Regions from separate parts of the Bacteroides sedimenti genome, predicted to be linked through region 2. Evidence: riboswitches for the same ligand, from Rfam matches in the RefSeq annotation. Region 2 holds a riboswitch; each other region holds the start of a gene.
The links. Region 2 has a riboswitch for cobalamin ahead of ABWU87_RS02825 (DUF4465 domain-containing protein). Riboswitches for the same ligand answer to the same signal wherever they lie in the genome.
Positions count from the first base shown of each region.

Region 1: linked by a shared signal. The riboswitch ahead of accC (acetyl-CoA carboxylase biotin carboxylase subunit) and the one ahead of ABWU87_RS02825 (DUF4465 domain-containing protein) in region 2 are both predicted to bind cobalamin.
Region 3: linked by a shared signal. The riboswitch ahead of ABWU87_RS01530 (DUF4465 domain-containing protein) and the one ahead of ABWU87_RS02825 (DUF4465 domain-containing protein) in region 2 are both predicted to bind cobalamin.

Region 1 is NZ_AP028055.1:3,650,886-3,655,687, forward strand. Features, by position in the region: gene ABWU87_RS14530 (metallophosphoesterase) at 1-458, shown strand, start outside; gene nadD (nicotinate (nicotinamide) nucleotide adenylyltransferase) at 446-1,024, opposite strand; gene gmk (guanylate kinase) at 1,059-1,625, opposite strand; gene ABWU87_RS14545 (YicC/YloC family endoribonuclease) at 1,627-2,502, opposite strand; cobalamin riboswitch at 2,570-2,766, shown strand; gene accC (acetyl-CoA carboxylase biotin carboxylase subunit) at 2,883-4,397, shown strand; gene ABWU87_RS14555 (biotin/lipoyl-containing protein) at 4,412-4,802, shown strand, end outside.
Region 2 is NZ_AP028055.1:731,298-736,099, reverse strand. Features, by position in the region: gene ABWU87_RS02835 (sensor histidine kinase) at 1-1,075, shown strand, start outside; cobalamin riboswitch at 1,134-1,336, shown strand; gene ABWU87_RS02830 (hypothetical protein) at 1,550-1,960, opposite strand; cobalamin riboswitch at 2,239-2,445, shown strand; gene ABWU87_RS02825 (DUF4465 domain-containing protein) at 2,516-3,265, shown strand; gene ABWU87_RS02820 (TonB-dependent receptor plug domain-containing protein) at 3,278-4,802, shown strand, end outside.
Region 3 is NZ_AP028055.1:406,341-411,142, reverse strand. Features, by position in the region: gene ABWU87_RS01535 (glycosyl hydrolase family 95 catalytic domain-containing protein) at 1-1,055, opposite strand, end outside; cobalamin riboswitch at 1,505-1,717, shown strand; gene ABWU87_RS01530 (DUF4465 domain-containing protein) at 1,978-3,243, shown strand; gene ABWU87_RS01525 (hypothetical protein) at 3,448-4,398, opposite strand.

The sequences.
Region 1 (4,802 bases), 840 kb from region 2:
CGGAAATGCAGCGGCACGGCATGCGGGTGCTAGAGCATCTTTGTGACACGATAACCAAAGAAGGGCAACGGATAATTGTTGCAGGGGTGCGTAATCCGTTCGATTTGAAAATCAATGGCGTTTCGCCCACTCTTGATTTGAAGCCGGAAGATTTTGTTGTTTTGCTAACCCATACACCCGATTATGTGGAGGATGTGGATGTTTCGAATACTGACCTCGCTCTGGCAGGGCATACGCATGGCGGGCAGATCACTTTGTTCGGGATTTATGCTCCTGTAACTCCTTCTCATTATGGCAGGAAGTTCCTGAAAGGGAAAAAGAAAACATCGGCTAAGGTGCCGGTGATTATTACCAACGGCATTGGCACTTCGTCGAAGAACATCAGAATGTTTGCGCCTAGTGAAATAGTAGTGATTGAACTGCGTTGCAAGAGTCCGGAATTCCACTACAAAAAATAGCCCTCTTCCTTGATTTTCTGGTAAACAGCCGGATGCATAAAATAGCGGATGTCCTTTCCGCTTTTAATGCCATCTCTAATAAAGGTGGAACTAATGTCTATTTCGGGCACGTTGGTGAGTTTTACCGAAGGAGGAAGTGTGCTTTTATCTATGGTTGAACCGGGGCGTGGATAAATCCAGATTTCATTCTCGTTAATGATTCGCTGATAATCTCTCCACTTATCAAAAATAAGCCAGTTATCTCCGCCGATGATGAGAATGAATTCCCGGTCGGGATAGGCTTTCTTCAGTTTGTCGATCGTATCGCAGGAGTAAGAAGGTTTGGGCAGGTGGAACTCAAAGTCAGATGCAAGGAATTTGGGATATCCTTCAATGGCCAGTTTTACCAGCTCCAGACGAATGTTGTCGTCCAGAAAGTCGCTTTCTTTCAACGGGTTTTGCGGGGTGACTAAAAACCATAGTTCATCGAGCTCCTCGAACTCGCAAATATAATTTGCCAGTGCGAGGTGCCCGATGTGAATAGGATTGAATGTTCCACCGAATATACCCGTCTTTATTTTCTTCATATCAGAAAAATGATGATATCCCTGAAAAAGGGAATTATCTATTTAGGAAGTCTTGGATTACCTTAAGTGCTTTGTTACGTGCCTCTTCCAGATTGTCGTTTATTATCACGACATCGAACTTATCGGCAAAACTTAGTTCGAATTCCGCTTTTGCAAGACGATTTTCGATAACTGAAGGCTCGTCGGTTCCTCTTCCTACAAGACGCTCACGAAGCACTTCCATGGAAGGGGGTTGTATGAATACAGAAAGCGCGCGGTCTCCGTAGAAATTCTTGATATTACATCCGCCAACCACGTCGACATCGAATATCACATTCTGACCGGCAGCCAGCTGTTTTTCGACTTGTTCTTTCAGGGTGCCGTAGAAACGGTCTTTGTACACCTCTTCGTATTCCAGGAATTCATCGTTGTTGATTCGCTGACGAAACTCTTCCGGTGAAAGAAAGAAATATTCCACTCCATGCTGTTCGGTCCCACGAGGCGGACGGCTGGTTGCTGAAATTGAAAAGGCAAGTTTAAGGCCCTGTTTCAACAGGTAGTTAATCATGGTTGACTTGCCAGCCCCGGAAGGTGCTGAAAATATAATTAACTTTCCTTTCATATTACATTACGTTTAAAACTTGTTCTTTGATTTGTTCTAGTTCGTCTTTCATCTGAACCACTATTTTCTGCATCTCCGCATTGTTGGATTTGCTTCCGAGGGTATTGATTTCACGCCCCATCTCCTGAGCGATAAAACCTAGCTTCTTTCCTTGTCCGCTGCCCTCTTCCATTGTATTGATAAAGTAGGTCAGGTGGTTGGCTAGTCTCTGCTTCTCCTCATTGATGTCCAGCTTCTCAATATAATAGATGAGTTCCTGTTCAAGGCGGTTCTTATCAAAATCTACACTGGCTGTCTTTTCCAGTGCATCCATGATGCGTGTCTTTATCTTTTCTATACGCTCTGCTTCATGTGGTGATACCGACTCGAGTAATGACCGGATGTTCGCAATTTTCTCCCGGAATTTCTTTTCCAGAGCCGAACCTTCCTGTTTGCGGAAGTCTACCAAGTGCTGAATAGCTTCTTGTACTGCTTTGTGTGCCTCTGCCCACTCTTCCTCAGAAAGCTCCTGAGTCTCCATCTTGGACATCACATCGGGCATGCGAAGCAATATTTTAAACCAATCGTTCGGCATCGGAATTTCCAACGCATCAGATAGCTGTCTGATTTGTCTGTAGTAACCTTCTACAACAGCTGCATTGATTGGAGTAACCACATCTGCATCGCTCTTGTCTATCCAAAGGCTGAAATCAACCTTGCCTCTTTCAAGCGATTTTGCTATTTCATTACGTATCTCCATCTCCTTTTCCCGATAGGCAGGAGCGATACGTGTTGATAAATCCAGAGCTTTACTGTTGAGTGACTTTATTTCAACGTTAATCTTCTTGTCAACCAGGGTGATAGTGGCTTTCCCGTAGCCGGTCATTGATTGTATCATAGTTGGTAAATTTTCTGCAAAAATAATGTTTTCTATCCAATTATGTCTCATAATTCTTCAGAATTGTTACCTTTGCCCCCGAATTGGTTTGCTGTTGTTTATCAACGATAGCAATTAAAAGGGAATCGGGTGAAAATCCCGGACAGGCCCGCTGCTGTGAACCTCTGTAAATCATCCTGATAAAAACTCTTGCCACTGGCTGTTGCCGGGAAGGCGTTCAGGATGGGAGTAAGTCAGAAGACCTGCCAATCTGTTTCATGTTTATCTCCTCGTGGAGTGGGAAATGAACCTTTGCGTACTAAAATCTGTTTTTGAAGGAATTTAATAGTAATTGTTCTGCCTTATTGGCGGAATGAATTGTTGTACCAAATATCTGAGAAATGATTAGAAGAATCTTGGTTGCTAACCGTGGCGAGATTGCGGTGAGAGTTATGCGCTCCTGCAGGGAAATGGAGATTGAATCGATTGCGATTTTCTCTGAAGCCGACCGGACGGCAAAACATGTCTTGTATGCTGATGAAGCCTATTGTGTAGGTGGAGCAGCATCAAAAGACAGCTATCTGAATGTAGAAAAAATCATCGAAATTGCCAAAGCTCATCAGGTGGATGCAATCCATCCGGGCTATGGTTTCCTCTCTGAAAACTCCCTTTTTGCCAATCGCTGCAAGGAAGAAGGTATAATCTTTATAGGGCCTGATGCTGGAACAATGGATGCGATGGGTGATAAGATATCTGCACGTAAGCAGATGATTGCAGCTGATGTACCTGTTGTTCCTGGTACTGAACAGAGCCTGAGAGATGTGAAAGAGGCAATCGATGTATGTAATAAAATTGGCTATCCGGTGATGCTGAAGGCATCGATGGGCGGTGGCGGAAAAGGGATGAGGCTGATTCACAATGAAAGCGAAGTCGAAGAGGCTTATACTACAGCAAAATCGGAGGCACTCTCATCATTTGGTGATGATACCGTATACCTGGAAAAGTTTGTGGAAGAACCTCACCATATTGAATTCCAGATTTTGGGTGATAATTATGGGAATGTGGTTCATCTGTGTGAAAGAGAGTGCTCTGTACAACGACGCAATCAGAAGATTGTAGAGGAGAGTCCATCTCCATTTATTACTGCGGAGTTGAGGGAAATGATGGGAAAAGCGGCGGTTGCTGCAGCAAAGGCTGTGAACTATGTCGGTGCCGGAACAATTGAGTTTTTGGTGGACAAGAACCGTAACTTCTACTTCCTGGAAATGAATACCCGGCTGCAGGTAGAGCATCCTATAACAGAAGAGGTGCTTGGCGTGGATTTGGTAAAAGAACAGATTCACATTGCCAACGGCATTCCTTTGCGTTTTAACCAGGAAGATATCGTGCAGCGTGGACATGCCATTGAATGCCGTATTTGTGCCGAAGATACTGAATTTAATTTTATGCCTTGTCCGGGTGTGATTCGACAGATAACAGAGCCTAATGGTATAGGCGTTCGCATTGATAGTTATGTGTACGAAGGATATGAAATTCCGATTCATTACGACCCGATGATTGGTAAACTGATTGTATGGGCTACTACCCGTAAATATGCTATCGAACGGATGCGCCGGGTGCTTCACGAGTACAAGATAACCGGAGTTAAAACTAATATTGGTTACCTGAGAAGCATCATGGATACTCCGGACTTTGTAAAAGGTGCTTATGATACCGGCTTTATACAGAAGAATACAGGATTGCTGTTGAAAGGCATTCCTACTGACGAGGAAGAAACCGAAAATATTGCAATGGTGGCAACGTATATAGACTATCTGATGAATCTGGAAGAAAATAACTCGAATGTATCTACCGATAATCGTCCTATCAGCCGCTGGCGTGAGTTTGGTTTACACAAAGGGGTATTGAGAATCTAAAAGAAAGCAAACAAATGGAAATACATATTGGAAAAAGAACTGCTGAAATAGAACTTCTTTCAAAGGAGGGCAATAATGTGCGCCTTACCATTGATGGAAAAGAGTTTGAAGTGGATGTGGTAATGGCGGAAAACGGAGCCTGTTCTATTCTGCATAATGGAAAGTCGTACAATGCAGAGCTTATTCGTTCGGGGAATGGGAAGAGTTACAAGGTAAATACCCACTTCTCTTCTTATAATGTGGATATCGTCGATACAAAAGCAAAGTATTTGCGAATGAAAAAGAAAGAAGAGGTGCGACAGGATGATAAAGTGGTATCACCAATGCCTGGGAAAGTGGTGAAAATACCTGTGAATGAAGGTGACCTGGTGGCTGCCGGAGAAACAGTGCTGGTTATTGAAGCCA
Region 2 (4,802 bases):
TATTATCAAAATATACAAGCGTCTTCGCGAAACAAAAGAGGCTCTATATATTGAACGCGAAAAGCTGATTACCCATCTGCAAAGTTCTCATGAAGGACTGGGGGTCTTCAATGCCGAAAAAAAAGAAATTCTTGTCAACAGTCTCTTTACACAGTATAGCAACCTGATATCGGATGTCAATCTTCAAAGCGCGGAAGAGGTATTCTCAATTCCGGAGCTACAGAAGATTACCGAATTTATAAACAATGCACCGGCAAAACCGGGAAATCAGGAGAGACGCCTCTCTCTTAATATTGAGAAAAACGGAAGAGTCTTTATTGTTGAATGTATCATTTTCCAGGACCTCAGCTTTGAAGTTTCAATTAATGATGTGACTATGGAAGAGGAACAGCACCGCATGAAAAGGCAGCTGACGCAGAATATTGCTCATGAGTTGAAAACTCCTGTAAGCAGTATCCAAGGATATCTGGAAACCATAGTCAACAATCCGAACCTGCCGAAAGACAAATTCAATACTTTCATAGAAAGATGTTATGCACAAAGCAACCGATTGACCAGGCTGCTAAGGGATATTTCGGTTCTTACCCGAATAGATGAGGCAAGCAACATGATCGACATGGAAAAGGTGGAAGTAAATTCACTGGTACAGAATATAATTAATGAGGTATCTCTGGAGCTTGAAATGAGAAACATCTCCGTTCATAACCTGCTGAAAAAAGATATGTATATCCGCGGAAACGCATCGCTCATCTATTCCATCTTCCGCAATCTGATGGATAATTCCATCTCTTACGCTGGAACCGATATTTCCATCACAATAAAATGCTTCAGAGAAGATGAAACATTCTATTACTTCAGTTTCTCGGATACAGGCGTAGGCGTTTCACCGGAACATTTGAACCGGCTCTTCGAACGATTCTACCGGGTTGACAAAGGACGATCGCGAAAGATAGGCGGTACCGGGCTGGGACTTGCCATCGTGAAGAACTCCATACTTATACACGGAGGAAACATCTCGGCCAAAAATAATAAAGGCGGTGGACTGGAGTTCGTATTCACCCTCGCCAAAAATTAAAAAGCAGGATTGCGAAGATTTTATTCTTCCGCAATCCTGTTTTGTTTAAAATAAATATGTATCTTTGCTTCTGCATTGGTTCTAAAGCCCTATCGGGCAAAAGATGAAAAGGGAATCAGGTGAAAGTCCTGAACAGTCCCGCTGCTGTAAGTTTCAACAAAACGTTGCTGGCAACTACTCACTACCACTGAACTGAATGTTCGGGAAGGTGCCTGCAAACGGAAACAGAGTCAGAAGACCTGCCATGCATGCTTTTCAATAGCTTTCGAGGATAAAGCGTTGAACCACGTAGCCGAATGATAATCATTCCGGTTATATTATTTCCATAACCAATTATGTAGCTGAAAGGGTGAAGGAATATTTTCTACTCTAACAGGCGAAAACTTTATGACAAATAGTATATAATCTTTAAACTCTGCCAAGTTTATTGAAAGACACCCGGTCGAAGTGATTCGCCCGGGTTTTCTTTTTTATTTATCGTCTGGGATGAATATCTTCATTGAAACGTTCAAACCCGGCAGCGTTGATTCTTTTCTTTGCCTGTCTGGTGGCATTAAATATCACATTCTTCAATTCCACTGACTCGGCACGGAAATCGCTATTCTCTTTCCCCTCTTTAACCTGCACTGTCAGCTGGAACGTACCATATCCATCAATGGTAACACTGTGCCCATCTTTCAGTTTTTCCTCAATGCAAGCGGCAATCCTTATAAACGCACTCATCAGTTCGCCCTTCTTAGCCGGCGAACCACCACTTAGCTCCCTGACCAAATCCTCCATCCTATAGTTAGATCTACTTTTTACACTTACCCAAACAGATTTTTTGTCTTCACCAGTCTTTGCATTCTTCAAAGTATTGGTGTGAACGCTGTAACGAATTGCCATTTCTTCCTCTTTAGATTAACAGATTAATTACTTTATACTATTACTTTATTATCGAAGAACTATTATTAGGGTCGCGACCCCAGCTTATTAGCCTTATGAGGCTATACTCATGGCATCATGACCCTAAACATCAAGGGACATGACCCTAACAATAAGTCGTCTAAACAAAGATACTAATTCGGCGGCAATAACCAGCTAGTTTCTCATTATTAGTCAGATAAATAACGGGCATAAGAGTAGAATTAAATCAAAAGTTTATTGTGTTTATAGATTTTCTTTCTAACTTTGCCGCGCATTGGTTCACAAAATCTCCCGTAGCGAAGAAGTGATTAAAAGGGAATCAGGTGAGAATCCTGAACAGTCCCGCTGCTGTAAGTTTCATTATAACGTTGTAAGCAACCACTCAATACCACTGAACAATTAGTTCGGGAAGGCGCTTTCCAACGGAAACAAGTCAGAAGACCTACCGTGCATTATGACAGTATAAAGCTTACGAGGAATGAGCTTAGCACATAACAAAACACATTTTATTACTTATTTAAACTGATAGACAAGATGAAAAAGATCTATTCTCTATTGCTGCTTACCGTGGTGGTACTATGTAGTTGCAACAGCGACGACAATTCGCCCATTGTAAACAGCACAACCGTTGTTCTTAACCTACAAGGAAAACTAGACAAGCCCGAAACTGAATTTACCGGGATATTTAAAGAAGAGCCGGCAGGGGCCTGGACTTATAAAAACACATTTGTTGACCAGACAGGTTATTTCGTTTTCGATAGCTACACAACAAGCTTTAATACATTTGGAGGGGGATTTACCTATACCAATAAGACTGATGTAAAAACTGCGGGATATACTAACAACAGTGCAATCACCGGTAGCGGTAAAACCAGTGCAACATATATGACTGTAAACCCAAGTGAGTACTCAACCGACAAGTTCCATTTTGCAGGAAACGCCAGCCATACCGTGAAAGGTATGTATGTAACCAACAGTACTTATGCCTATTTATCTATATTGAATGGTGACGGTTACGCAAAACCATTTAAGGATGGCAGCTGGTTTAAACTTACTGTTACTGGTTTAGATGATAAAGGTAACACAACAGGCACTGCCGAAATTTATCTTGCAGATTACCGCAACGGGAAAAAGGTTCTGCTTGATAAATGGACATGGATGGACCTTTCTGCCCTTGGCAAAGTTGCTGAAGTTAAATTCAGCCTATCTTCAACTGATAACGGAAATTTCGGAATGAATACTCCTGCCTATTTCTGCATGGACGGATTCACAATCGAATTATAATCTGAAAATAAAATGTCATACACTCGAAGCATAATAATCTCTTTATCCATTTGGTTCTGCACAAGTTTGCTTGTCCAGGCGCAAAAACCAGATTCCTTACGTGTACATACCCTTAAGGAAGTTGTGGTAAAGGAGAGAAAAAAGGAGAAGGAACTTCGTTCCACTACTCCGCTTCAGGTGCTTGATGTTAATCAATTAAAACAGTCCGGGTTATTACAGGTTTCGGATGCTGTCAGGTTTTTCAGCGGAGTGGTTGTAAAAGACTATGGCGGCATCGGCGGACTAAAAACAATCTCGGTACGAAGTCTGGGAGCCAACCACACAGCCGTGGTTTACGACGGGATTTCTATTACCGATTCTCAAACGGGACAAGTGGACCTTGGAAAGCTAACGCTGGATAATATTGAAGAGATTAGTTTGAACAGCGGGCAAAACGATAACATCTTTCAGCCTGCCCGACTCTTCTCTGCCGCCAGTGTCCTGAATATAAAGAGTCCGGCACCCGTACTTACTCAGAAAAATATAAATGCCAGCGCTACCTTTAAAGGGGGTAGCTTTGGCTTTTATAATCCGAGTCTTCATCTAGACAACCAGTGGAACGAGGTGTTGTCTTCCTCCTTCCATGCAGACTACATGCATGCCGACGGCAACTATCCCTACACTCAGCTTAACGGAACCGCCACGGAGCGATTGCATCGTCTTAACTCGGATATTGAAACGGTGAAGACAGAAGCCAACTTGTTTGCCCGTTTCAGCGACAGGCAGAAGGCCAGTTTGAAGGCTTATTACTACTTCTCGGACAGAGGTCTGCCTTCTAACAAATTATATTACGCACGTGCCGAGGAGCGTTTGAAAGACAAGAATTTCTTTGTCCAGGCAAATTATGAAAACCAATTATCCAATCGTTGGAGCCTCTTGATGAACGGTAAGTTCAACTGGGGCTACAACAGGTATGATAATCCGGACAACGCCACTTATAATGCGGTTACCCGAAATAATTATTATCAGAACGAATATTATCTGTCGGGAACCGTCATGTATCGTGCAAATTCTAATCTCTCCTTATCGTTGGCCAATGATGGAAGTATCAATACCATGAGGGCAGACCTTACCAATTTTGTCTACCCTACCCGCTTCACTTTGCTCAATGCGCTGGCTGCCAAGTATGTGAACAACCGCCTCACCGCAACGGCTCACATACTTTCTACCTTAACCCGCGAATCAGTAAGAACCGGAACGGCTGCCGATAACCGGAACCGCTTCTCTCCCTCTGTAAGCTTCTCCTACCAGTTGTTTAAGAACGAGGATCTGCGGGCGAGACTGCTTTACAAAGATATTTTCCGTCTGCCTACCTTCAACGATCTCTATTACGGAACGATAGGCACACGGTCGCTCAAGCCGGAACAGGCGAGCGAATTCAATGCCGGCCTGAGCTGGATTAAGAAATTTAACCACGTTATTCCATACATCTCCTTGTCGGTCGACGGTTTCTATAACCGGGTTAGCGATAAGATTGTAGCTGTACCCACAAAGAATC
Region 3 (4,802 bases), 320 kb from region 2:
ATAGCCTGTAAAGAGATAGGCGGTGCATTCTTACGTGAAGAGGCTCCAAATTTGTATTGCTCTAAATACCATTGTTTTTCTAAAAGCGGATCGGGAATAGAAATTTCTGATTGCGCCCAATAATTTTTCCACCAAGCAACGTGTTGCTGCAATGCCTTCTTGTAGCTAATATGAGATGATTGTTCCAATAGTTGTTGTGCTTTCTTGGACTCAGAATACCATGTGCCCTTTGATGTTACACAAAAAGAGCCTTCCAACGTTGAGCTATTAAAAGTGTTCCAAGTCAGTGCAATTTCGTAAGAAACTTTGCCCCAGGCTTGTTGGTGGTACACAAGAATATTCTTTTTAGGGTGCAGGATTATTCCTTTTTTATAGCCTAAAGAACTGAGCGGTCTTACACTTTTAGGCATACTAACATCCAGATTCGTACTTTCTTCGTAAGATGGTACTACCAACAGAGGAATCAGTTCGCTTGGTAAGTTCTCAAAAATGAAACGACCGGAATTGTCAGCGGCATGAATAAAGAATTGAGCCTTAACACCATTTTTCCAATGAATGTGACATACCGCCCGGGCTACGTCTAAACGAACTTGCTCTATCTCTCCAAGTGGTTTAATGCAAAACTCTATTCCTCCGGCCGGTATTTTAGTGGGGGCAGGATCTAGCCGACTACGATCATCGATCAACGATTGAACAGGCTTGAGGTCTTTCTTGTGAATAATTTGTTCGCAAACGAAGCGATACGAATAGTTTTTTGATTTCTCAAACTCTTTAACCGGGCGTAGATCCCAAAGGTCGGCCCGGTCAATTCCAATGCGTAAATTATCTCCTTTTTGCCATATCAAGGCTCCGATAATGCCATTACCCAACGGAATAGCCTCATCCCACACTGTAGGCAGAGATTGAAACACCAAGTCATTTATTGGTTGTGGTAAGTTGGAGACGATTCTGGTCTTGAGCGAGTCCTCTTTAATGAAACTGTAACTAACTTCTTGTTCGTAAATAGTTTTTTTATCAATTGATGAGGGTAACAAGAGATTTGTCTGTGTCTTCATGCCATATGAAACTTGCCAACAAAAAAACAGGCATCCAATGATTCTTATAGTTTTAAAACTTGAAATAATTTTTCTTTTCATATAAAAGATTTATTTTACAATGTATTTTATTTAGACTAACATTATGCAAATGTAGGCCGAGATTGACCTTTACAATATACTTTTTTAGTACAGATTTCATTCAAAATCATCCGAATTAACGATTATTTGAAATGATTGAAGGCAATTATTGCATTTTACCCATCTACTTGGCACAATATTCGCGTTGTGATTTTGGCTTATACATTTTCATAATTTCATCAGTCGCACCAATAACTATTCACATTTTTAAATTCCATATAAGAGACCTTCTTTCCAAAAACAACAGCTGATTGATAAAGTAATGACAAGATTAGAAACTTACAAAAAATGGGAATAATCTTTTTTCGTTACATATATTATACATATATTTGCATTGCTAATAATTTGGTGTCGCATATTCCAAATTTGCTTCGGAACATGCGATGAAAAGGGAATCAGGTGAAAATCCTGAACAGACCCGCTGCTGTAAGCTCCGCTAATGCGTGCTGAACATACTTTAGCCACTGATTCGTGAAAACGATTGGGAAGGCGTTCAGAACACGGGAGTAAGTCAGAAGACCTGCCATATTATATTGTTATAAGCTTCGGGAATAGAGCTAAAAACGGCACGTACTGACTTGTATTGTTTCATTTTTTTTCAAGTTCTCTTTTTGTACTTGTCATTTTATTTGTCGTCCGGTTGTAAATCTGACGAAAAGATGTCTTGTTTATTCAAGGCACTCCTGAACGATCCGCCTGTAGATTAAAAAATCTCCGAAAGAAGCTTATGTAGCAATAGTAAAAGTAGCTAACAGTACTTATTTACAAATAATCATTAATAACCAATTAAAAAGATTTTATTATGAACAAAAGTATTTTACTAGCGCTAACATTTCTCTTATTAATCACAAATGTTATAAATGGACAGACGGTTAACGGCAGGACTGCAACTTTTGATAATTTGTCCCTCGACCCTGAAAGTCGCTGGTGGGGAGATAATACAAGTAGCAACTACCAATCTGTATTTCAAAGCGGAGCTTATGTGTTCACCAATACGCTGGTAGAGAGTTATAAAACCTGGGGAGGATTTGCCTATTCCAATCTCACATCAACTTCGTTTGAACCATCCGATTTTCTTAATCAACAGTTTCGGTCGGCAGTGGGACACGGAGTAGATAATTCTAAAAATTACGCAGTAGTATATACATTTGGAGCCAGAACACGAGTAACGATCTCAGACATGCCTAATGGAGAACAAATCAGCGGTTTTTATATTTCCAATTCTGCCTGGGTGAAGTATGTTTCCGAACATGGTACCGGAATGAATTCTACCGGACAATCGGATGCAAATACCCCATTTGGGGTAGGCGATTGGTACAAGATTACCGCTAAAGGCAGCAACGGCAAATCGCTGGATTTCTACCTTGCCGATTATCGTTCCGAGAATCCTGACAATCATTACACACTAGATTCCTGGCAATGGTTTGACCTTCGCGAACTCGGAATCGTGAAATACATTGATTTTAAAGCAGATGGCACGAGAAAGAATGCTTCAGGTTCCACTATCCCACTCTATTTTTGCATGGATAATTTTGGTGGAGAAAGAAATATAACTCCTGCTGATAAGCAGAATATGCATCCAAACACCTCGTTTACTTTATCGCTCGGTTCATTATTCAACCTTATTTCGCCAGCTTCCGGTTCAGAAATTCAGTATGCAACTTCAAATCCTGTATATACCATTACCGATGCACCCAATGCCACTTATGCCACAGCTACCATTAATGCAGATAACCTGCAGATAAATTCAGCTTCGGAAGGCACAACTTCGCTTGTTGTTAGCCGGACTGTTCTGGGTGTGACAACATTTGTCCGGATTCCGGTTGATGTTACACTCTCTACAGAGTTAAAACAACCAAAATTACAGAGTATTATTTCTCCGAATCCTGCTTCAACCTTTACCATTCTGAGCTTAAGCGGGAACGTAACAATCTACTCTATAAATGGGGTTAGAGTATATGAAAACGCCAATTACGAAGCCAATACGCTAATAAATGTGAGCAGTTGGGCAAATGGCGTGTACTTTGTAAGAATGAACGGGCAAACAATAAAATTAATAAAACGATAGAGTTTGAAACTTATAAAAAGAACCATATTCAATCCACAATAGAGATTGAATATGGTTCTTTTAAAGCTCTGAAGTTAATTAAAAACGAGATTTGTACCTTCTTTCTTTAAAAATCAAGATGTTTGTTACAGTTCTTTATATGAACAACAATTCAACTATTCAGCAACCCGAAAACAACTGAAACAAACTATATAGCTATAATTATCAGAAATAAAATCTGAATCCGGGAAGAATAGTAATTCTGGCAATGCCGTTAGCATTATCTTCTGTTGAAGAATATACGTTTCCAAGATTATCTTTCATATCTCCCAGTTGACTGGTAACAGCTCCGATAGATAATCCTATGCCCAGATGTTTAGTCAGCATATATTCTGCACCGAAATCAACGCTTATTCCAACCCCGCTTGCCCACATATTGTATCCGTTGCTTGCCTTTTCATCGTGCCTGAAATAACCGATTCCGTATTTACCTGCCAGCATCCATTTATCTCCAACCATCCAACGTCCGCTCACAAATGGAGCAATGTAGGTTGAATTGAAAGAATCGCTTCCACCATAGAAAGATACTGACGAACGGAATCCGGAGTAAATGATACCAACTCCCCATCCGCTCTTGAATGAATGCTCATATTCAAATCTCCAATCGGTTCCGCTTCTAAGTTGAGAGGCAACCGCGCTACTGAAACCATCTCCGTCATTATAAATATCACTGTAAATATAGGCATAACCCACACTAGCCGAGAAGGTATTTCTAGGCACTATGCGCTTATTAACCATTATTTTAGATGGTACAAACTGGTTTAAATGCTTATTAACCAGCAAGGAATCGTTTATTATCTTACTGTCTAAAAGCAGCATGGTTCCGGAAATCTGATGGCAACTGCTCCATACAGATGGTTTTGAGTGTGCGGTAATCATCAATCCATTGCCTCCGTTCTTCGACACTTCATTTTTAGCAAAAGAAAGCACTTCATCATATTTGCATTTCGTTGTAAAACCGCCATCTCGCACATTGACATGTCCTATTGTAGTGGCAGAACCGGGAACTGTATCGCCTATATTATAAACAACTACGGAATCGGGCGACACGATAGCCGGGTACGATTTTAGTATTTGTGTTGTTATCCGGGGATTGCATGATGTTACAACAATCATGAGCAGAAGTAATAAAAAGCCATTTTTTTTCATAGAGTCATTTAAATTAAAAAATAAATTATTTTAGTTTCACGTGTTTTATTTCAATATAAAATAAATTCATAATTATACAGGATTGATAAACTGAGAAATTCGCCACCTATATATTGACAAAATTAGCCATATTCATGTCATATCAAACAGTTTATCTATATTATAAAATATGACATGCATCAGATTTAATTAAAACCTGTGCGAATATAACAATTAAAACAAACATACCAAGTACAATATAACAGATTTATATTAATATTTTATTATGCTGTTATGCATCACACAGTAAAATAGCACCTCGATTTACTATAATCATTGCATTCAGGATGAAAAAAATGAGAAAATTGATTGCTAAACATTAAGGATACTGC